3 regions of the Mesorhizobium sp. CNPSo 4670 genome follow, and region 2 is predicted to be linked to each of the others. Evidence: riboswitches for the same ligand, from Rfam matches in the RefSeq annotation. Region 2 holds a riboswitch; each other region holds the start of a gene.
What was found. A riboswitch is a leader RNA that binds a small molecule or an ion and turns the genes downstream of it on or off. The one in region 2 is predicted to bind cobalamin.
Positions count from the first base shown of each region.

Region 1 (6,651 bases), on a different contig from region 2:
GGCGCCATCGCGATCGGCAGCCGCGCCATGAAGCCAGCGGCTGCAAAGCCCTTGGCGCCGGGGGCGCGAAAAATTTCCGAATAGGGATTTTGCATGGTCCGGTTCCTCGACAAAGGCAGATTCGACAATTACATACGATGCGTATGATTGTTAGATAGATCATACGTCGCGTATGTCAATTGGCATACGAAGCGTATGTTAGTAGGTCCAGAAGCCATGCACAAACCTCGCAAGGAGATGATCGCCGAGACTCGCGCCAAGCTGATCGCGGCCGCCCGCCACGCCTTCGGCACGATCGGCTATGCCCAGGCCTCGATGGATGATTTCACCGCATCGGCCGGTCTGACGCGCGGCGCACTCTATCATCACTTCGGCGACAAGAAGGGCTTGCTGCAGGCGGTCATCGCCGAAATCGACGGCGAGATGGCGGCGCGCGTGAACGAAGTGGCGTCGAGAGCGCCGACCCGCTGGCAGCATTTCGTCGACGAGTGCACGACCTATATCGAGATGGCTTTGGAGCCGGAAATCCAGCGCATCATGTTCCGGGATGGTCCGGCCGTGCTGGGGGACCCGGCACAATGGCCGAATGCCAATGCATGTGTCGGTTCAATGACCGATCATCTGACCAGGCTGCAGGAGGAGGGCGTGGTCGTTCCCAGCGTCGACCCCGAGACCGCCGCACGGCTGATCAACGGCGCCAGCAGCCAGGCGGCGCAGCGGATCGCCAATTCGAACGACCCCGAAGCGACGTCGAAGACCGTGGTGGTGGCCTTCAGGCAGTTGCTCGAAGGCTTGCTCAAGAAGCAGGGTTCGCAGCCGGTCTGAAATCCCCATTGGCGGCCTGGGGCCACTGCCCACGATTGACAAGAGCCGGTTTGAGCGCATCCTCTCGCCCCATCTCTGAGCGGAGATTCGGGGCATGTGGGATTTTGATATCGGGAGGTCGGTGTCCATCATGATGCGGACCTGGCCGTTCATTGTCTTTCGCATGATCGTCTATTTCGGCATCACGCTGGCGTATATCGTGGCGACCGGCACGGGCGCCTCCGTTGGCTACGGCGTTGGCCATATCTCCACCGACCCGGACGGGCCGCTGTCCTTTGCCCTGTGGGGCGGGATGGTCGGCTTCGGCGTCGTCTCGATCGCTGTCTACTGGATCCGCGAATACATCCTCTATGTCGTCAAGGCCGGCCATATAGCCGTCATGGTCCATCTGATCGACGGCCGCGACATTCCCGACGGCCAGGACCAGATCGCCTATGCCAAGGACATCGTGACCCAGCGTTTTGCCGAGGCCAACATCCTTTTCGTCGTCGACCAGCTGGTCAAGGGCGCCATCCGCGCCATTACCGGGTTGCTCGGCGGCATCGCCGCCTTCCTGCCGATCCCGGGCCTGAGTGGCCTGGTCAGCTTCATCAACACGGTGATCCGCCTGTCGCTGACCTATGTCGACGAGATCATCCTCGGCTACAACATCCGTATCAATTCAGCCTCGCCGTTCGAGACGGCGCGGCAAGGCGTCGTGCTCTATGCCCAGAACGGCAAGATCATGGTCAAGAACGCCGTCTGGCTGGCGGTCATCATGTGGGGCGTCTCGTTCGTTATCTTCCTGCTGATGCTGGCCCCGGCCGGCGCCATTCTTTTCCTCATGCCCGGGCAGCTTGCCGGCTGGGCCTTCGTGCTCGCCATCGTCTTCGCCTGGGCCTTCAAGGCGGCGTTCATCGAACCCTTCGCCATCGCCTGCCTGATGCAGGTCTATTTCAGGACCATCGAGGGCCAGGTGCCCGATCCCGCCTGGGACGCCCGGCTGGCCGAGGCGTCTTCGAAGTTCAGGGAACTCAAGGACAAGGCGCTGGCCTCTTTCGGCGGTTCTCGCTGGGGCATGGCCGGCGCGACACGCTGATCGGCAGTGGTTGCCGGTGCGGCATCGACCCCGCTGAGGCGCGTCACGGTCGATTTGAGCAGCACTTCACCTTGCCCGCAAAAGGTCTCGCTCATGATCAGTTCCGGCAGTGGCAAGCGGCGGCCCCAGCCATGCGCCTCGAGGTCCGGCTTTGGCGCGAACTCGGAAACATGGCCGACGCAGAGATAGGCGACCGGCGTCACATGCTCGGGAATTGACAGAAGCTGTTTCAGCGCTTGCGCCTCGATGATGCTGACCCAGCCGACACCCACGCCCTCGGCGCGCGCCGCCAGCCAGAAATTCTGCACCGCGCAAACCGTGCTGTAGAGGTCCATCTCCGGATTGTGCCAGCGCCCCAGCGGCGAACCCTTCGAGCGCTGCCGGTCGCAGGTAATGCAGATGTTGAGCGCGCTTTCGCAGATGCCTTCCAGTTTGAGCTTGCGGTAAAGCGCCTGTCGTTCTTCCGCGATGGCCGGCAGTTCCTGCTCTCGCGCCGCCAGGAACAGGTCACGCACCTTTTCCCGTCGCTCCGCATCGCGAATGACGATGAAATTCCAAGGCTGCATGAAGCCGACCGAGGGGGCGTGGTGAGCGGCAAGCAGCAGCCGCGCCAGCACCTCATCGTCGAGCGCGGTTGGCAGGAAATGGCTGCGCACGTCGCGCCTTGTAAACATGGCGCGATAGACAGCGTCGCGCGCACTCTGGTCAAATCCGTCGCCAACAGAGGCGGTCATGTGTTCCGGCATCGCGTGTCCCCTTGCGATTGCTGTAGATGCCGTCCGCCTGACCATGCGGATGACGATGCCTGCCAGGCCGGTCTTCTGGCTCGGGATCAACCCGCGTCCGGTGCCTTCCCGTCATCGACAGTGGCATTTACCGGCGCGGTCCCCCTTACAGCGTTGGGCACGCCACGGAGTTCAACCGTGTTCCCGATTCTCCCGCTTGCGGCGGGCACCAGGCAGTGGCAGTGACCTTACGCCGAAGCGCTGACGACGCCAATGCCTGCAGCGACACCAATGGACGCATGTGTGATTTTCCCCAGCCATCAGGCCACGACGCATGGCCATCGCGACGTCGGGGCACTAGATAGGGAGGATGGCCACTCGTCTCTACACCCATCCGATCTTCCTTGAGCACATCACGCCGCCCGGTCACCCCGAGCGGCCGGACCGCTTGCGCGCCATCGAGCGGGTGCTCGACGATGAGGCGTTTGTCGGGCTCGATCGCATCAAGGCGCCCGAAGGCGACGAGGCCACCATTCTCTACGCGCACCCCGCCGATTTCGTCGCCCGCGTCCGCGCCGCCATTCCCGACGAGGGCATCGCCCGCATCGACGCCGACACGACAGTCAGTCCGAAGAGCTGGCAAGCGGCGATCACCGCGATCGGCGCCGCCAACGCCGCCGTCGACGATGTCTTTGCCGGCCGCGCTGACAACGTCTTCGTCGCAGCCCGGCCGCCTGGCCACCACGCCGAAAAAACCACGGCCATGGGCTTCTGCCTCTTCAACACGGCGGCGATTGCGGCGCGCTACGCGCAGAAGAAACATGGCGTCGAGCGCGTTGCCGTCGTCGATTGGGACGTGCATCACGGCAACGGCACGCAGGATATTTTCTGGGACGATCCGTCGGTGCTTTATTGCTCGACGCACCAGATGCCGCTTTATCCCGGCACCGGGGCGAAGAGCGAAACCGGCGCCGGCAACATCGTCAACGCGCCGCTGGCGCCGCAGACCGGCAGCGAGGTTTTCCGAGATGCCCTGCTGTCGCGTGTCCTGCCGGCGCTCGACAATTTCGCGCCCGACCTGATTATCATTTCGGCCGGTTTCGACGCGCACCATCGCGATCCGCTGGCAGAGATCAACCTGACCGAGGATGATTTCGACTGGGCGACCGGCCAGCTTATGCAGCGCGCCACGCGCCACAGCGGCAACCGGCTCGTCAGCCTGCTCGAGGGTGGCTACGATCTGCAGGGACTGGCATTTTCGGTCGCCGCCCATGTCGGGCGACTGATGAAAGGGTGAATGATGGCTGGAGAGACCAACGAAGACGTCAAGGCGATGAGCTTTGAGCAGGCACTCGACGCATTGGAAAAGATCGTCGATGATTTGGAACGTGGCGACGTGCCGCTCGACCAGTCGATCAGGATCTATGAGCGCGGCGAGGCGCTAAAGGCGCATTGCGACCGGCTGCTGAAGGCCGCCGAGGACAAGGTCGAGAAGATCAGGCTGTCGCGCGACGGCAAGCCGGTTGGAACCGAGCCGCTCGACGCCGACTGAGTCATGCTCCCGAACGATGGTCTTGCCTCACCGGCTTTTGGACATGATCATGGTCGAGGATAGCAGCCGTCCCGATTGAAACGGCTTCAGGACAAGAGGAGGTTCGCAAACGATGTGCAGAAACATCAAGACCCTGTTCAATTTTGATCCGCCGGCAACCAATGACGAGGTGCGCGACGCCGCACTTCAGTTTGTGCGCAAATTGAGCGGAACGACGCGACCTTCGAAGCAGAACCAGCACGCCTTCGATCATGCGGTCGAAGCCATCGCGGCATCGGCGCGTGAGCTTCTCGATTCCCTCGAAACCCATCAGCATCCTCGCAATCGCGAAGAGGTGGCCGCCAAGGCACGGGCAAAATCGGCGATCCGTTTTGCCTGATCCAACAACCGGCGACGGCCGCTGACAAGGAGAGTCCATGAGCTTCTTCCCCGGGAAAGACCCTGAAGTCGGCGACGCCTTTGCCAGCGACCAGATCGAACTGATGGTCATCCCGAACGCCAAGGACATTGGCGGTTTCCAGGTACGCCGCGCTCTGCCGACCGCCAAAAGACGGCTCGTCGGGCCTTTCATCTTCTTCGACCGCATGGGCCCGGCGATCCTGCGCGCGGGCCAGGCGCTCGATGTCCGTCCTCATCCGCATATCGGGCTGTCGACGGTAACCTATCTGTTCGACGGCAAGATCAGGCATCGCGATTCACTCGGCACCGAAATGGTCATCCAGCCCGGCGACGTGAATTTGATGACGGCCGGCCGCGGCATCGTCCATTCCGAGCGCACGCCGGAGGAATTGCGTGGTGCGCCGATGTCGGTCTCCGGCCTGCAGACATGGCTGGCACTGCCGGACGGCAAGGAGGAAGTGGCTCCGGTTTTCGAGAACACCGCTGCTTTGCGGCTCCCCGAGATCGATGCCGAAGGCGTCAGCGGGCGGGTCGTCATCGGCGACTTCCAGGGACTGCTGTCCCCGGTGAGGGCTAATTCCGAGACGCTTTATGCCGACCTTAGGCTGGCGCCAGGCGCCAGCGTTAAAATCCCGGCGGATGCCGAGGAGCGCGCCATCTACACGCTCGAAGGCGACGTTTCGATTTCAGGCGATGTTTTTCCAGCCGAGCGGCTGCTGGTGTTTCGGCCCGGCGACGAGATCGTTGTGTCGTCGGAAGGCGGCGCCCATTTCATGCTGTTCGGCGGCGCCTCGCTCGGCTCGAAGCGTTACATCTGGTGGAATTTCGTCTCGTCCTCCAAGGAGCGCATCGAGCAGGCCAAGGAAGAATGGAAGACCGGCCGCTTCGATATCGTTCCCGGCGATGAGGAAGAATTCATCCCGCTGCCGGAAAGCTGATGCATGTCGCCCAAAAGTGGCCGGGTTTTGGGACCTAAAGCCTGATCCGCGTCACTGACACGCATTTACTTTCGCCGGCGGCCGGCCTATCCCGCCCATGAACAGAAAGCCTGAGCAGGCCTACCCGTGAACTCAACGCCGCATACGCCGCTTCTCGACAAGGTCCGCATCCCGGCCGACCTGCGCACGCTTGCCGAGAGCGAATTGCCGCAACTGGCATCCGAGCTTCGTGCCGAACTGATCGATGCGGTGTCCCACACTGGCGGCCATCTTGGCGCCGGCCTCGGCGTGGTCGAGCTGACGGTGGCGCTGCACTATGTCTTCAACACCCCGGATGACCGGCTGATCTGGGATGTCGGCCATCAGGCCTATCCGCACAAGATCCTCACCGGCCGCCGCGATCGTATCCGCACCTTGCGCCAGGAGGGGGGCTTGTCCGGCTTCACCCGCCGCGCCGAGAGCGAGTACGACCCCTTCGGCGCCGCCCACTCCTCGACATCGATATCGGCCGGCCTTGGCATGGCCGCCGCTCGCGATCTCTCCGGCGGCCGCAACAACGTCATCGCCGTTATCGGTGACGGCGCCATGTCGGCCGGCATGGCCTACGAGGCGATGAACAATGCCGGCGCGCTCGATGCCCGGCTCATCGTCATCCTCAACGACAACGACATGTCGATTGCGCCGCCGACTGGTGCGATGAGCGCCTATCTGGCGCGTCTGGCCTCGGGCAAAACCTATGTCGGCCTACGCGACTTCGGCAAGAAGCTGACCTCTTATCTCGGCAAGCGCGCCGACCGTGCGATCACCCGGGCGGTCGAGCATGCACGCGGCTACGTCACCGGCGGCACGCTGTTCGAGGAACTGGGCTTCTATCACATCGGCCCGATCGACGGTCACAATCTCGAGCATCTGATCCCGGTCCTGAAGAACGTCCGCGACAATGGCGAAGGCCCGGTGCTCATCCATGTCGTCACCCAGAAGGGCAAGGGCTACGCGCCCGCAGAAGCCGCCGCCGACAAGTATCACGGCGTCAACAAGTTCGATGTCATTACCGGTGCGCAGGCGAAGGCACCGGCCAACGCGCCGGCCTACACCAAGGTGTTCGCCGAAAGCCTGGTTAGGGAAGGCCGCGAG
Region 1 is NZ_JBWJFQ010000001.1:461,376-468,026, forward strand. It holds gene AC0ZT5_RS02060 (MFS transporter) at 1-95, opposite strand, end outside; gene AC0ZT5_RS02065 (TetR/AcrR family transcriptional regulator) at 217-825, shown strand; gene AC0ZT5_RS02070 (hypothetical protein) at 920-1,903, shown strand; partial or broken gene bluB (5,6-dimethylbenzimidazole synthase) at 2,020-2,694, opposite strand; cobalamin riboswitch at 2,698-2,877, opposite strand; gene AC0ZT5_RS02080 (histone deacetylase family protein) at 2,999-3,925, shown strand; gene AC0ZT5_RS02085 (exodeoxyribonuclease VII small subunit) at 3,929-4,180, shown strand; gene AC0ZT5_RS02090 (DUF2277 domain-containing protein) at 4,293-4,559, shown strand; gene AC0ZT5_RS02095 (pirin family protein) at 4,597-5,517, shown strand; gene dxs (1-deoxy-D-xylulose-5-phosphate synthase) at 5,644-6,651, shown strand, end outside.
Region 1: it holds a riboswitch for cobalamin, as region 2 does, so the genes downstream of both, bluB (5,6-dimethylbenzimidazole synthase) here and AC0ZT5_RS10320 (DUF1636 family protein) in region 2, are expected to answer to the same signal.

Region 2 (6,651 bases):
ACGATGACCTGGAACACAGGCACGCCGGCGCGGTCGAACAGGGTTTCGACGCCGGGTTCGGCTCCGGACGCGAAGGCGGTCGCGGTGATGATGGCAGCGGGCTTCAGTGCGGCCAGTGCGGTTTCCACAAACGCCAGGGATGCCGGTTCCTTGAGGCTAGAGACGAAGATGGGGACCGGGTTGATGCCGCGCTGCCTGAGCGCTTCAAAAAGGGCGTCGATCGGTGCGACATCGGCGGCCAGCAGCATCGAGCGGTAGAACAGGATGGGGATCACAGCGTTTACCCGCCCCTCGAGGGGGAAGGGGACGACGCCGCGGCCCGGCTCATAGTAGCCAGCCTTCGGTACCGCGACAGGCGCCGAAATTGTTGCTTCAGACCCGGCCAGCCGCGCCAGCTTCTGCACCAGCGCGCTCATATTGGCCGGGCCGCCCTCGCGAAAATAGTCGAGCAGGCCGTCCAGTTCTTCGCGCGGCAGTGTCGAGGCCTCGATCAGGCGCAGATCCTCGTCGCGGCATTCGCCGGGCAGCAGCGCCAGTTTTATGCCGCGCGCGCGGGCGGTCGAGGCAAGCTGGTCGCAGCCGTAACGCCACCAATCGTAGCCGCCGAGGATGCGCACTAGGATGACCTTGGCGTGGCGGGCGACGCTGTCGACCCAGAGGTCGACGGACATGGGATGGCGCAGGTCACGCAGGGCCGCCAGCCGCATCGAGGGTGGGCGGCTGGCATCGGCCTTCCACGCCGCCGCCAGTCCGGCAAGATCGCTGTCGGTGAAGGACAGGGCCACGATATCCGCCGGCGTCTGCCGCAGATCGACCGGCTCGGCGAGATCGTCGAGCGAGGCGGAGGTCGTGGTGAGGATGTGCATCGCGGCCCGTGGTTTGCGTCAGCCGGCGAGTATACGCTCGATCGCCGGGCGGTTCAGCCCCTTGAGGCCGATGACGACGAGACGCGAGCGGCGGTCATCGCCGGCCGTCCAGGCGCGGTCATAGTAGTGATTGACGCGCGGTCCCACGGCTTGCAGCAAGAGCCGCATCGGCTTGCCGCCGACCTCGACGAAGCCTTTCACGCGCAGCACGTTTTCTTCCTCGGCGGCGGTAGCAACGCGCTTTGCCAGCTCATCCGGATTGGCGATCGAGGCAATGTCGATGACGAAGGAATCGAAGTCGTCGTGCTCGTGGTCAAGTTCGTCGTCGTGATGGGTCTTGCGGTTCTCGATGTCGTCTTCGACGGCAAGACCAAGGCCGAGCAGCACCGAGGGATCGACCTTGCCCTGTGACGTCGGCACGATCTTCACAGCGCGAGCGATGTGCTCGTTGATGATGGCGTTGGCGCGGGCGGAGTCGGCGGCGTCCATCAGGTCGCTCTTCGACAGGATGATCAGGTCGGCGCAAGCGATCTGATCCTCGAACACTTCCTCGACCGGATCGTCGTGATCGAGCGTCTGGTCCTGCGCACGCTGTGCCTGAAGGGCGTCCATGTCGTTGGCGACGCGGCCCTCGGCGAGTGCGGGACCGTCGACCACGGCGATGACACCATCGACGGTCACCCGGCTCTTCACCGTTGGCCACTGAAAAGCCTGGACCAGTGGCTTGGGCAGAGCGAGACCTGAGGTCTCGATCAGGATATGGTCGACCTTCGGCGTCAGCGACAGGATCTGGTCGAGCGCCGGCACGAAATCGTCGGCAACGGTGCAGCAGATGCAGCCATTGGCCAGTTCGACGATGTTTTCCTCAGGGCACGTGTCGATGCCGCAGCCCTTCAGGATCTCGCCGTCGATGCCAATGTCGCCGAATTCGTTGACGATGATGGCGATCCGCTTGCCACCGGCGTTTTCCAGGAGATGGCGGATCAGCGTCGTCTTACCGGCGCCGAGGAAGCCGGTGACGACGGTGCAGGGGACGCGGGAGACGGAAGCAGTCATGATCAGTCCTTCAGCAGGTCGAGGGGAGGGATGCGGGCCACGAGGCCGCGCTTGAGGCTGTCGGGACGGCCGCGCCATGGGATCAGGCCGTCGGTCGAGGTGGCGAAGAGTTTTGCGCCAGTGACGAGGTCGGCACCGCTGGTTGCAGTCAAGTCGCCGAAGACGTAGCTCCAGCAGCCATCGCGCAGGATGGCGGCACTGAGCCGGCGCTTGCAATTGCCGAGGCATTCGACGCTGCGGACGCGGATGTCTTCGCCAGAGGCGGCGCGGCGCGTGTCGTCCGCCAGAAGTTCGCCGGCGCGGGGATGGGCATCGGAACCGGTTTCATCACGACAGGAGGCACAGACGATGACGGTCACGCCGGCAAGGGCATCGGTCGCGCCGGACGAATTGTCCGCTGTGCCAGCGGAATAACTGCTGTCGTGGTCCAAAAATCGGGCTCCTTGCCCGGAAACCCGCCGGGCGATCGGATTCTATAGTCGCAGACGGCAGGTCTCCTGGCTCGCGGGTCATCGCCTTGGGTAGCCGCCTTCCCGGGATCATCCCAGTGGCTTTCGGCCTCGGCTCTTCGCTTACAGTTGCGGGGACAGCCGCGGATTTGAAATCGGAATTTCGCACCGCATTCCCTCTTGGCTCCTCTCGTTGAAGAGAAGAGACCGTCTGGAGCTGATTTAGGCTTTTGCGGGTAGCGGTGTCAACGCGGGCTTACGACACGGTCAAGTCGGCCAGCGCCGGACCCAAATCACCGGCTGATGTCACTTCTATACGCTCAAGGCCGAGCCAGCCCTGCATCTGCTTCAGTTCCTCGAAGAGTTCTGCTGCGGTTTCAGGCGGCGCGCCGGGCTCGGCATAGGCCGCATGAACGCGCAAGACACCGGCCGGCCGGTCGGCCTTGAGGTCGACTCGCGCCACGATCCTGTCGCCGAACAGGAACGGCAGGACGTAGTAGCCGTATTGGCGCTTTTCGGCCGGGGTGTAGATCTCGATGCGGTAGTGGAAATCGAACAGCCGCTCGGTGCGCGACCGTTCGAAGACGACCGGATCGAACGGCGCCAGCAGGGCGCGGGCCTCGATTTTCCGCGGCAGACGGGCGTCGCTGTGAAGGTAAGCCGGCTTGTCCCAGCCTTCGACACGCACCGGCAACAGCTCGCCGAGTTCGACCAGTTCCTCCAGTCGGCCCTTCATGTCGGCTGGGGATAGGCGGAAATAGTCGCGCAGGTCGCCTGATGTCGCGATGCCGTGGGCGCGGGCCGAGATACGCAGCAACTCGCGGTGCGCGTCCTCGGCGGCCGGCACCGGCAGGTCGAGGATCGCCTGCGGCAGCACGCGGTCCGGCAGATCGTAGAACCGCTCGAAACCGCGGCGATGCGCCGTGGTGATGCGCCCGGCCCAGAACAGCCATTCGAAGGCATGCTTGGCATGGCTCCAGCCCCACCAGCCGCCCGAACCTTTCTGGCCTTCGAGCGCGGAAGCGGCGATCGGACCGCGATCGGCGACTTCCCTATAGATTTCCTCGATGTAGCCAGCGTGTTCGCGGCCCCATTTTGCCAGGCCGAGATACATTTCATCGCCGCGCTCGGCCCGCTGCATGCGCCAGCGCATCAGCGGATATGTCTCGACCGGCAGGAAGGAGGCTTCGTGCGCCCAGTATTCGAACACCGTGCGCTTGCGCGTTACGGCCGCATTGTCGAGCAAGGCGAGCGGGTAGGGGCCAAGGCGCGAATAGAGCGGCATATAGTGGGCGCGCACCACCGCACTGACGGAATCGATCTGCAGCAGGCCGGTCCGGGCCAGCACGCGGGCGAAATGGCGGCGGTCGGGCGTACCAGCGGGGCGGGGATCGAGAAACCCCTGGGCGGCGAGCGCGATGCGCCGGGCCATGGCAAGCGAGATCTTTTCCTTCATTCGGATGGGACTCTGATGGTGTCAGCTGACGTTTTGGCTGGTGATTCCGGCCCATGCTAGCAGGGTTTTGGCGGCAACCATGTCAGGAGACAAAAGTGGAGTAAAAAACGAAGGAAATCAAACAGGAGCGGATCGGACCTGTTTCCTCGGATATGCCGTCCAGCACCGCGTTTTGAACAAGGTTTGACTTGCTTCGCTGGAAGTGCTGCGCTAACCCTCGCCGCGTTGCAGCATAGGCCCTTAAAACGGTTCAGCGGTTAAACTGTCACGCTTCCGCATTAGGGTCCGGTGCTGTAATCAACGTGGATTGGCGCCAACGGAAAGCCGAGCATGAACGCACTTCTAGGTTCATACCTGCCCATCGTCCTGTTCATCGGCGTGGCACTGGTCGTCGGGCTGGCGCTGCTGGCCGCCCCCTTCCTGGTCGCCTACCGCAATCCCGATCCCGAAAAGCTTTCCGCCTACGAGTGCGGTTTCAACTCGTTCGACGACGCCCGCATGAAATTCGACATCCGTTTCTACCTGGTGTCGATCCTGTTCATCATCTTCGATCTGGAAGTGGCTTTCCTGTTTCCGTGGGCGGTGTCCTTTTCGAAGATCGGCATGCTCGGCTTCTGGTCGATGATGGTCTTTTTGGCGGTGCTGACCATCGGCTTTGCCTATGAATGGAAAAAAGGAGCGCTGGAATGGGATTGAACGACAGTTCCGGCACGCTCGTCGCGCCGAAGCCCAAGGGCCTGATCGATCCCAACACCGGCAAGCCGGTGGGGTCCGACGATCCGTTCTTCCTCGAGATCAACAACGAATTGGCCGACAAGGGCTTTCTCGTCACCTCGACTGAGGCGCTGATCACCTGGGCGCGCAGCGGTTCGCTGATGTTCATGACGTTCGGCCTCGCCTGCTGCGCGGTCGAGATGATCCACACTTCGATGCCGCGCTACGATTCGGAACGGTTCGGCGTTGCGCCGCGCGCGTCTCCGCGCCAGTCCGACATCATGATTGTCGCCGGCACGCTGACCAACAAGATGGCGCCGGCGCTGCGCAAGGTCTACGACCAGATGCCGGAGCCGCGCTACGTCATCTCGATGGGCTCCTGCGCCAATGGCGGCGGCTACTATCACTATTCCTATTCGGTGGTGCGCGGCTGCGACCGCGTCGTGCCGGTCGATATCTATGTGCCCGGCTGCCCGCCGAGCGCCGAAGCGCTGCTTTACGGCATTCTTCTCTTGCAGAAGAAGATCCGACGCACCGGCACGATCGAACGGTAGTCGTCATGGGCAAAGAGCAAATTATCTATGGCAACCCTGAGCCTTGGCTGGGGTTAACGTTCAAAACCTTGGATCAGCGATTCGACGTATATGAATCGGATAAGCGGTTTTATTCTTCCGAGTTCTCAACTGATACAAAATTTGGAGATGCTGGTCTCGGTATCGACATCTTATTGAATGACTGGGAGGCCAAGCCCACAGGCGACCCCCGAGCAGTTTTTTATTACGGTGACGTGAGACTGCGGTCGCTCGGTGATCGAACTAAGAATCTAGTTGCAGAAATGTCGGCCAGGCTTTCGTACAGGGGCTCGTCCGCCAATGGAGCGGCAAGCGAAAAATTGTTTGTGGAATGCGTTGCGCTGAATGGCGACCCGGCAAATCTGGAGGCCCGGCCGCTTGTCGGAAAGTTATTTTTTGGCGAACCGGGTGGTGACGATGAATGTCAAATTTTTTTGACCATTGATGCGGTTAAAGAGAGCGGCTGGTTTGGTGAGAAAGACGCGGACGACTCGTGCAAGGTCTTAGGTTGGTTGGCGAGGTTGTCATGACCGCATCCCTGAGCGAACTGTCGACCTATCTCGGCGAGAAGCTGATCGGCCGCGTGAATGACGCGGCGATCGCTTACGGCGAACTCACCGTCCATGTCGAGCCGCGCAATCTGGTCGAGGTGATGACCTTCCTGCGCGACGACGCGCGCTGCCTGTTCATCTCGATCATCGACGTCTGCGGCGCCGATTATCCGTCGCGGGCCAAGCGCTTCGACGTCGTCTATCACCTGCTGTCGCCGAAGCAGAACGTGCGCATCCGCGTCAAGGTCCAGGCCGACGAGGAAACAATGGTGCCGTCGATCACCGGCGTCTATCCCGGCGCTGACTGGTTCGAGCGCGAGACCTACGATCTTTATGGGGTGCTGTTCTCGGGCCATCCCGACTTGCGGCGCCTGTTGACCGATTACGGTTTCGAAGGCCATCCACTGCGCAAGGATTTCCCGCTCACCGGCTTCGTCGAGGTGCGCTACGACGACGAGGCCAAGCGCGTCATCTACGAGCCGGTCGAGCTCAAGCAGGAATTCCGCAATTTCGATTTTCTCTCGCCATGGGAAGGGACGGATTACGTCCTGCCGGGCGATGAAAAAGCCAAGACGAATTGAGGCGCCAGAATGGCCGAAACCTCCGTCCGCAACTTCAACATCAATTTCGGCCCGCAACACCCTGCGGCGCATGGTGTTTTGAGGTTGGTTCTCGAACTCGATGGCGAAGTCGTCGATCGCGTCGATCCGCATATCGGGCTGCTGCATCGCGGCACCGAAAAGCTGATGGAGGCCAAGACCTATCTGCAGGCGATCCCCTATCTCGATCGGCTCGACTATTGCGCTCCGATGAACCAGGAGCACGCCTTCGCGCTGGCCGCCGAGCGCCTGCTCGGCATCGACGTGCCGAAGCGCGGCCAACTGATCCGCGTGCTCTACTGCGAAATCGGCCGCATCATGTCGCACATCCTCAATGTGACGACGCAGGCGATGGACGTCGGCGCGCTGACGCCGCCGCTGTGGGGCT
Region 2 is NZ_JBWJFQ010000004.1:344,005-350,655, forward strand. It holds gene AC0ZT5_RS10310 (cobaltochelatase subunit CobN) at 1-866, opposite strand, end outside; gene cobW (cobalamin biosynthesis protein CobW) at 885-1,922, opposite strand; gene AC0ZT5_RS10320 (DUF1636 family protein) at 1,925-2,353, opposite strand; cobalamin riboswitch at 2,393-2,598, opposite strand; gene AC0ZT5_RS10325 (winged helix-turn-helix domain-containing protein) at 2,628-3,827, opposite strand; gene AC0ZT5_RS10330 (NADH-quinone oxidoreductase subunit A) at 4,158-4,523, shown strand; gene AC0ZT5_RS10335 (NuoB/complex I 20 kDa subunit family protein) at 4,514-5,095, shown strand; gene AC0ZT5_RS10340 (hypothetical protein) at 5,101-5,643, shown strand; gene AC0ZT5_RS10345 (NADH-quinone oxidoreductase subunit C) at 5,640-6,245, shown strand; gene AC0ZT5_RS10350 (NADH-quinone oxidoreductase subunit D) at 6,255-6,651, shown strand, end outside.

Region 3 (6,651 bases), on a different contig from region 2:
TGTCTCGGCGCGCGGCCGCGATCTGCACAGCGGGCCGTTCGACGACTTCATCCAGATCGACGCGCCGATCAATCACGGCAATTCCGGCGGTCCGCTGGTCGATGTCCGCGGCAATGTCGTCGGCATCAACACGGCGATCTATTCACCCAATGGCGGCAGTGTCGGCGTCGGCTTCGCCATCCCGTCCGACCAGGCCCAGAAGGTGGTCGCCAAGCTGATGAAGGACGGCTCCATCCAGTACGGCTACCTCGGTGTCGAGATACAGCCGGTGACGCCGGATGTGGCCAGCGCCATCGGGCTCGACCATCCTGGCGGCGCGCTGGTTTCGCAGGTCAATGAAGGTTCGCCGGCTGCCAAGGCCGGCGTCGAGACCGGCGACGTCATCACCAGCTTTGCCGGACAGGATGTGAAGGATCCCAAGGACCTGTCGCGGGCCGTCGCCGATGTCGCGCCGGGCGCCAGGGAGACGCTGGATATCTGGCGCAAGGGCAAGGCCATGAATGTTTCCGTCGATGTCGGGCGCAACGGCGACGACGTGAAGACCGCATCCGTGCCCGACGAATCCGGCGCGCCGAGTACCGAGCAGGGCTCGCGCGTCCCTGCAATCGGGCTTGGCCTGATGGACATCACCCCTGATGTCCGCCAGGAGTTGAACCTGGCGGCCAATCAGCATGGCGCCCTGGTCGCAAGCGTCAATCCCGACAAGCCGGCCTCGGCCTCGGGCATCCAGCCCGGCGACATCATCGTTGCCGTCAATCAGGCGCCGGTGAAAACTGCCAGGCAAGTGACGCAGGCGATCGCCCAGGCCGGCAAGTCCGGCCGCAAATCGGTGCTTCTGCTGGTCGAGCGCGACGGCAGCCAGATCTATGTCGCGGTGCCGTTTGCCAATGGCTGACGCAGGGGCGCTGACATGAAGGCAGCGATCGGCGGGCTCGGCGACGCGGGCCGCCGATCCCTGTCTATCAAGATTTTGGTTGCCCGCCACGGCATCTTCGAGAACATTGCATAAGGTCGATAGTGGTCTGATGCAGGGGGATTGCCGCGATGGTCACCCGAGGTTTTTCTTCAGGACGGCGCCCGCCGATCGACGGCGATGCGCGCATCCCGCCCGGGCAATATCTCGAGCAGGGATTTCCGGTCTTGTCAGCCGGCCCGACACCGCGGGTGCGCACCGAGGACTGGTCGTTCACGCTGAAGCACGGGCCGCGGCCGATCAAGAAATGGAACTGGGCCGAGTTCAACGCGCTGCCCTTGACCAAGATGACGCGCGACATCCATTGCGTGACCGCATGGACAAAATTCGACACGCCATGGCAAGGCGTGCTTGTTGACGACATCCTCGCCGATGCCGGCATCGAGCCGCCGACCGCCTTCACGCTGGCGCATTCCTTCGACGGCTATTCCACCAACGTGCCGACGAAGGACCTCACCGCCGGCAAGGCGATGGTGGCTCTGCTTTACGAAGGCAAGCCGATCACGCCTGACCATGGCGGCCCGGCGCGGCTGCTGGTGCCGCATCTCTATTTCTGGAAATCGGCCAAATGGCTGAACGGCCTGCAGTTCACCGAGCGCGATGAGCCGGGTTTCTGGGAATTGCGCGGCTATCACATCTATGGCGACCCTTGGCGCGAGCAGCGCTACACGAACGATCCATGAGCGACGCAGCGGCAGTACAATCGCCCTGGCAGACAGTCAGGATCGTCCGTGTCGAAAAGCGCACGCCGCGTGTCACCAGCTTCTTTTTCCAGCTATCGCGGCCTTTCACCTATCTTGCCGGTCAGCATGTAGACGTCAGGCTGACGGCGCCCGACGGCTATCAGGCTCGCCGCTCCTATTCCATTGCCTCCGCGCCCGGAGACGGCGGGGTGATCGAACTGGCGATCGAAAAACTCGACGATGGCGAGGTCTCGCCCTTTTTCCACGACGTCGCAGCAATTGGCGACGAGGTCGAACTTCGCGGGCCGCTCGGCGGGCATTTCATCTGGCCCGATGACGATGGCGGACCGGTCTTGCTGGTCGGGGGTGGTTCGGGCGTCGTGCCTTTGATGTCGATGGTCCGTCATCGCGCCAAGCGCAATTCGAGCGTGCCCGTCGCCCTGGTCTTTTCAGCGCGGGTCTGGGACGAAGTGATCTTTCGTGACGAACTGGTTGCCCTCGACGATCGCAAGGACGGCTTCGACCTGGTGCTGACCCTGACGCGCGAAGCCGCACGCCGTCCAGCCGATTATTCGCGGCGGGTGGACGTTGCCATGATGGTGCAATCCATGGCGCACCTGCCCGGACCGCCTGATATCGCCTTCGTCTGCGGCTCCAACGCCTTCGTTTCGGCCGCCGCCCAAGCACTGATCGATGCAGGCGTCGCAGCGGAGATCATCCGCACCGAGCGCTACGGGGTTTGAACGACACGGCCTTTCGAGGCGTTTCTCGTAGTCGTCGTTCTGAGGCCTGGCATCGCCCGCCGGTCACGCCTCGATTTCGAGCGCCGAAAGCGGCTTCGAGCAGCAGGCGAGGATAAAGCCGTCGTCGATTTCGTGATCGAGGATGCCACCATTGTGGCTCATCTCGGCATCGCCCGCGATCTTCTTCACCTTGCAGGTTCCGCAAAGGCCGAACTCGCAGGCGGCGGGAATCCGCACGCCCGAGGCGCGGGCCGTCTGCAGCACGGTCTGGCCGGCGACGCATTCGGCCTCGACATCCGAAAGCGAAAACCGGATCGGCGTCGCGGCTTCGACGACAACCGCGGCGCCGTCTTCCGCCGGCAAGGTGAACGGTGCCGGGATCTCCTCCACAACAGGCGCGGCAAAGCTCTCCTGGTGGTATTTCGTCATGTCGAAGCCGGCGGCGTCCAGCATGCCGCGCACGGCGCGCATGAAGGGATCGGGGCCGCAGCAGAAGATTTCGCGCTCGCGGAAATCGGGCGCCAGCAAGGGCAGCCGGATCGCGTCGATGCGGCCCATATGGCCGAACCAGCCCTCGCGGCTGGACCGCTCCTCGATCATGAAACCGAGCGACAGGCCCGGCATGCGGCTGCCGAGCAGTTCGAGCTCCTTGCGGAAAATGATCTCTTCCGGGCGCCGTGCGCAGTTGACGAAGCCGACATCGGTCCATGGCGCGCAGTCGTTCAGCCAGCGCAGCATCGACATCATCGGCGTCACTCCAGAGCCGGCTGAAATGAACAGGTACTTGGCCGCCGGGTGGCTGTGCAGCGAAAAGTCGCCGGTCGGCCCATAGGCCTTGACGTGCGAACCGGGCGTCAGATGGTCGAACATCCAGCGTGTGCCGATGCTGCCCGCTTGCGCCTTGATCGTCACTGCGATCGAGAACGGCCGCGATGGCGAAGACGACAGCGTATAGGTGCGCATCAGCGGTCCCTCGGCGGTCGGCAGTTCCAGCGTCACGAACTGGCCCGGCTTGTAGCGGAACCAGGTCTGGTTGTCGGAGCGGAAGGTGAAGGTCTTCACATCAGGCGCTTCGTCGCTGACGCCGATCACTTCCAGCACCTGGAGCCTGTCGTTCCAGGGCGTCATCTGGTCGAGATGGCGATAGAGGCCGAGATCCGTCATCGCATTCATCCTCTTGTCCTCACTCTTGCCCTGTGCTTGTCGAGGTCTCAAAACCGGTGCGCACTTTTGCGCGACATGCACTAGGCAACGCTGCGCAGCGCCGGCCGGCCGCCTTCGGCAAGGCGCGGACCTATGAACGACGCGTACCACTCGACGAACTGGATGACGCCGCCCTCATGCAGCTCCGAATAGGGGCCGGGCTCGTAGGCGGGCGACAGGATGCCGAAGGCGTTTTCCTCGACGATGCGGCGGTCCTGATCGTTGGTCTCGGTCCAGACATGGGTGAGTTCTTCGAGATCGTAATCGACGCCCTCGACCGCATCCTTGTGAACCAGCCATTTGGTCGTCACCGCGGTCTCCGTGGCGCTGATCGGCAACACCCGGAAGGTGACGGCGTGGTCGCCCAGAATGTGGTTCCAGGTCGTCGGATAGTGATAGAGCAGCAAGGAACCGATGCGGTCGGTTGAGACGTTGTCGGACAGGTTCTTCTTGACTGCACGCTTTCCCGTCATCGTGTAGCTGACGGCGTCGCGCAGCAGCGGCGCGCGGGTGGCGCGGTACTGTCCGGCCGGGTCGATGCGGAATTTGCTCGGCAGACCGGCTGCTTCGCATTTCGCCCAGTGCGCAAGCATTTCCGGGTCGCTGTCGGCGCCTTGCACGCCGGTCACCGTGGGTGCCTCCGGAAACGTCTTGCAGAGCTCCGGATGATTGCCGGCGCAATGATAGCACTCGCGGTTGTTTTCCCAGACCAGCTTCCAGTTGCCCTTCTCGACAATGGTCGACTCGAACGCCACCTTGGCCTCGCGCAGCTGGTGCGGCAAAAGGTAGGGCTCGATCATCGCGCGCATCGGTGCGAAATCCGCCGGCTCCTTGGCCAGGCAGATGAAAATGTAGCCACCGACGCTTTCGCAGGCGACTGGCTTCAAGCCGAACTGGCTCTTGTCGAAACCGTCGGCCATCTGCCTGGCAAACAACAGCCTTCCGTCCAGCTCATAGGTCCATTGGTGATAGGGGCAGACCAGCTTTGCCGCCGTGCCCTTGTCGGAATTGCAGACGCGGCTGCCGCGATGGCGGCAGGAATTGTGGAAGGCGTTGATATTGCCCTTTTGGTCGCGGACAAGCACGACTGGATAGTCGCCAATCTGCGCCGTGATGTAGCTGCCCGGCTTCGGCAACTCGCAATCATGACCGATGAACAGCCAGTCGCGATACCAGATCAGCTCCATGTCGAGCTTGAAATAATCTGGATCGGTGTAGAAGGGCTGTTCCAGCGAAAAGCCTTGCCGGCGCCCACTCAAGAGCCTCAGCATGTCGTTGCGAGCATCCATGTCCTGTCCTCGTTTCTAAGGACTGAACTGGTGGTGACGGAGGAAGGATTGGACGCAGGCCGGCGATCCGCCGGACATGCACTATCCACCTCTTGACCGCCCACCGCGATCAGTCGAGTCTAGACATCTCGGGCTGGTTTCCGGGCTCTGGAGTTGTCCTTGCGGACCATCGCGACACCTTCCCAGGCGATTGCCCAGTGGTCTCCCGTTGCGACTTGAACTCCACCACCGTTGCGGGGGCAGCGCCGGATTCTGACCGGCTTCCCAATTCTCCGCCTCGCCGTCACGAAGCGGCACCTGAGATGGCATGATCTAATCACGATCGCGGGCGCGCCATCGGCATGAAAACGACATCGTATCCATGCGGCGCGACACGTTTGAGAAACGTTCCGGTCGGCGATCGCGGAGCGGAAGCCCTATCTCTTGGGCAACCATAGCCGGCTGCAATATCGCCGAATCTGCCCGCTTGTCGGGAAGCAAAGAAGGCTATCGGTATCGAAAAGTGACTATTAGCAGCCTCTAAAATCGAACCGAACGGTTCGTTTCTGTTGACGGTGCGTGCAGGACGTGTGAACGCTGGGCCTCCGACACAGTTGGTGATCGGGGTGCCTGTTTTGTACAACTATTTGATATAACTAGAAAAACATTGAGTGTGGAAACCCCTGGCACAATTTCAAGTGGTGGATTCTTGGTCCACGCGGAACAACTTCGTGATTGGAAATGACTGGATGGCTCTCCCACATCGGGGCTGTCCGAACGACGCGATTTCTTCCCAAGACACGCCGCTAGACGGACGGCAAAAATAAGAAATACTGGAGTACCAAAAAATGAAAAAGATCATCCTCACTGCCGCCGCCCTTCTGGCCATTTCCGGCAGCGCCTTCGCGAACAGCGACCACTATGGTTCGAATGCCCCGGCAGCCACCGCTGCTGTCGACAGCTCGTACACCGCTTCGACCAAGAAGTCGGAGCCGGCTGCTCAGACGCCTGCCCAGGGTAGCAACCGTAACCTCTTCGGCAACAACTAACAGCCGATTCCCAGGGGCGGCGGGCTCTGCCGCCGTCCTGGCGAAAACCAGAATTCAGGAGACTTGAAATGAAGAAGATCATGCTTGCTGCTGCCGCCGTCCTGGCGATCTCCGGCAGCGCTTTCGCCGCCAGCGACAACTACGGTTCGAACGGCGCAAACCAGCCTGCGGTCGGTTCGGTTGACAACTCGCAGACGGGCTCGATCCGCAACAGCGGTGGGTTCGTCGGCAAGCTGCTCAATTTGTCGGGTGACGTAGAGAAGTCCGCCCCTCAGAGCGCCGACCGCGACCTCTTCGGCAATCGCTAACAGCCGAAGTTGATTTCCAAAAAAGAGCGGCGGGCCTGGCCCGCCGCTCTTTTCGTGTCGAGACTTGGTTCTGTCTCAAGCCGCCTTTACTTCCGGCTGACGGAGCGAGAAGGAGTGCCCGTCCGCGTCGAAGACGTGAAGGTCGTTCGCATCCGCGCTCAGCCGCAGCGTCGCACCGCGTTTGACCTCGACATTGCCAGGCAGCTTGGTCACCAGGGGCAGGTCGGCGCGGCCGATGTCGACATAGACAAGCTGGACCTCGCCGAGTTGCTCGACATAGTCGACCGTCCCCTCGAACAGATACTCCGTGCCGCTGGCGATGATCAGATCTTCCGGCCGCACGCCGAAACTCACCGCAGCACCCTTTGCCGAAGCCGGCGTCGCGATCGGCACGCTTGCCTTGCGCCCGCCGACATGGCTGACG
Region 3 is NZ_JBWJFQ010000006.1:236,257-242,907, reverse strand. It holds gene AC0ZT5_RS13630 (DegQ family serine endoprotease) at 1-895, shown strand, start outside; gene AC0ZT5_RS13625 (sulfite oxidase-like oxidoreductase) at 1,045-1,656, shown strand; gene AC0ZT5_RS13620 (ferredoxin reductase) at 1,653-2,399, shown strand; gene AC0ZT5_RS13615 (FAD-binding oxidoreductase) at 2,463-3,563, opposite strand; gene AC0ZT5_RS13610 (aromatic ring-hydroxylating oxygenase subunit alpha) at 3,644-4,891, opposite strand; cobalamin riboswitch at 5,006-5,207, opposite strand; gene AC0ZT5_RS13605 (DUF680 domain-containing protein) at 5,719-5,919, shown strand; gene AC0ZT5_RS13600 (DUF680 domain-containing protein) at 5,988-6,227, shown strand; gene AC0ZT5_RS13595 (ABC transporter ATP-binding protein) at 6,303-6,651, opposite strand, start outside.
Region 3: it holds a riboswitch for cobalamin, as region 2 does, so the genes downstream of both, AC0ZT5_RS13610 (aromatic ring-hydroxylating oxygenase subunit alpha) here and AC0ZT5_RS10320 (DUF1636 family protein) in region 2, are expected to answer to the same signal.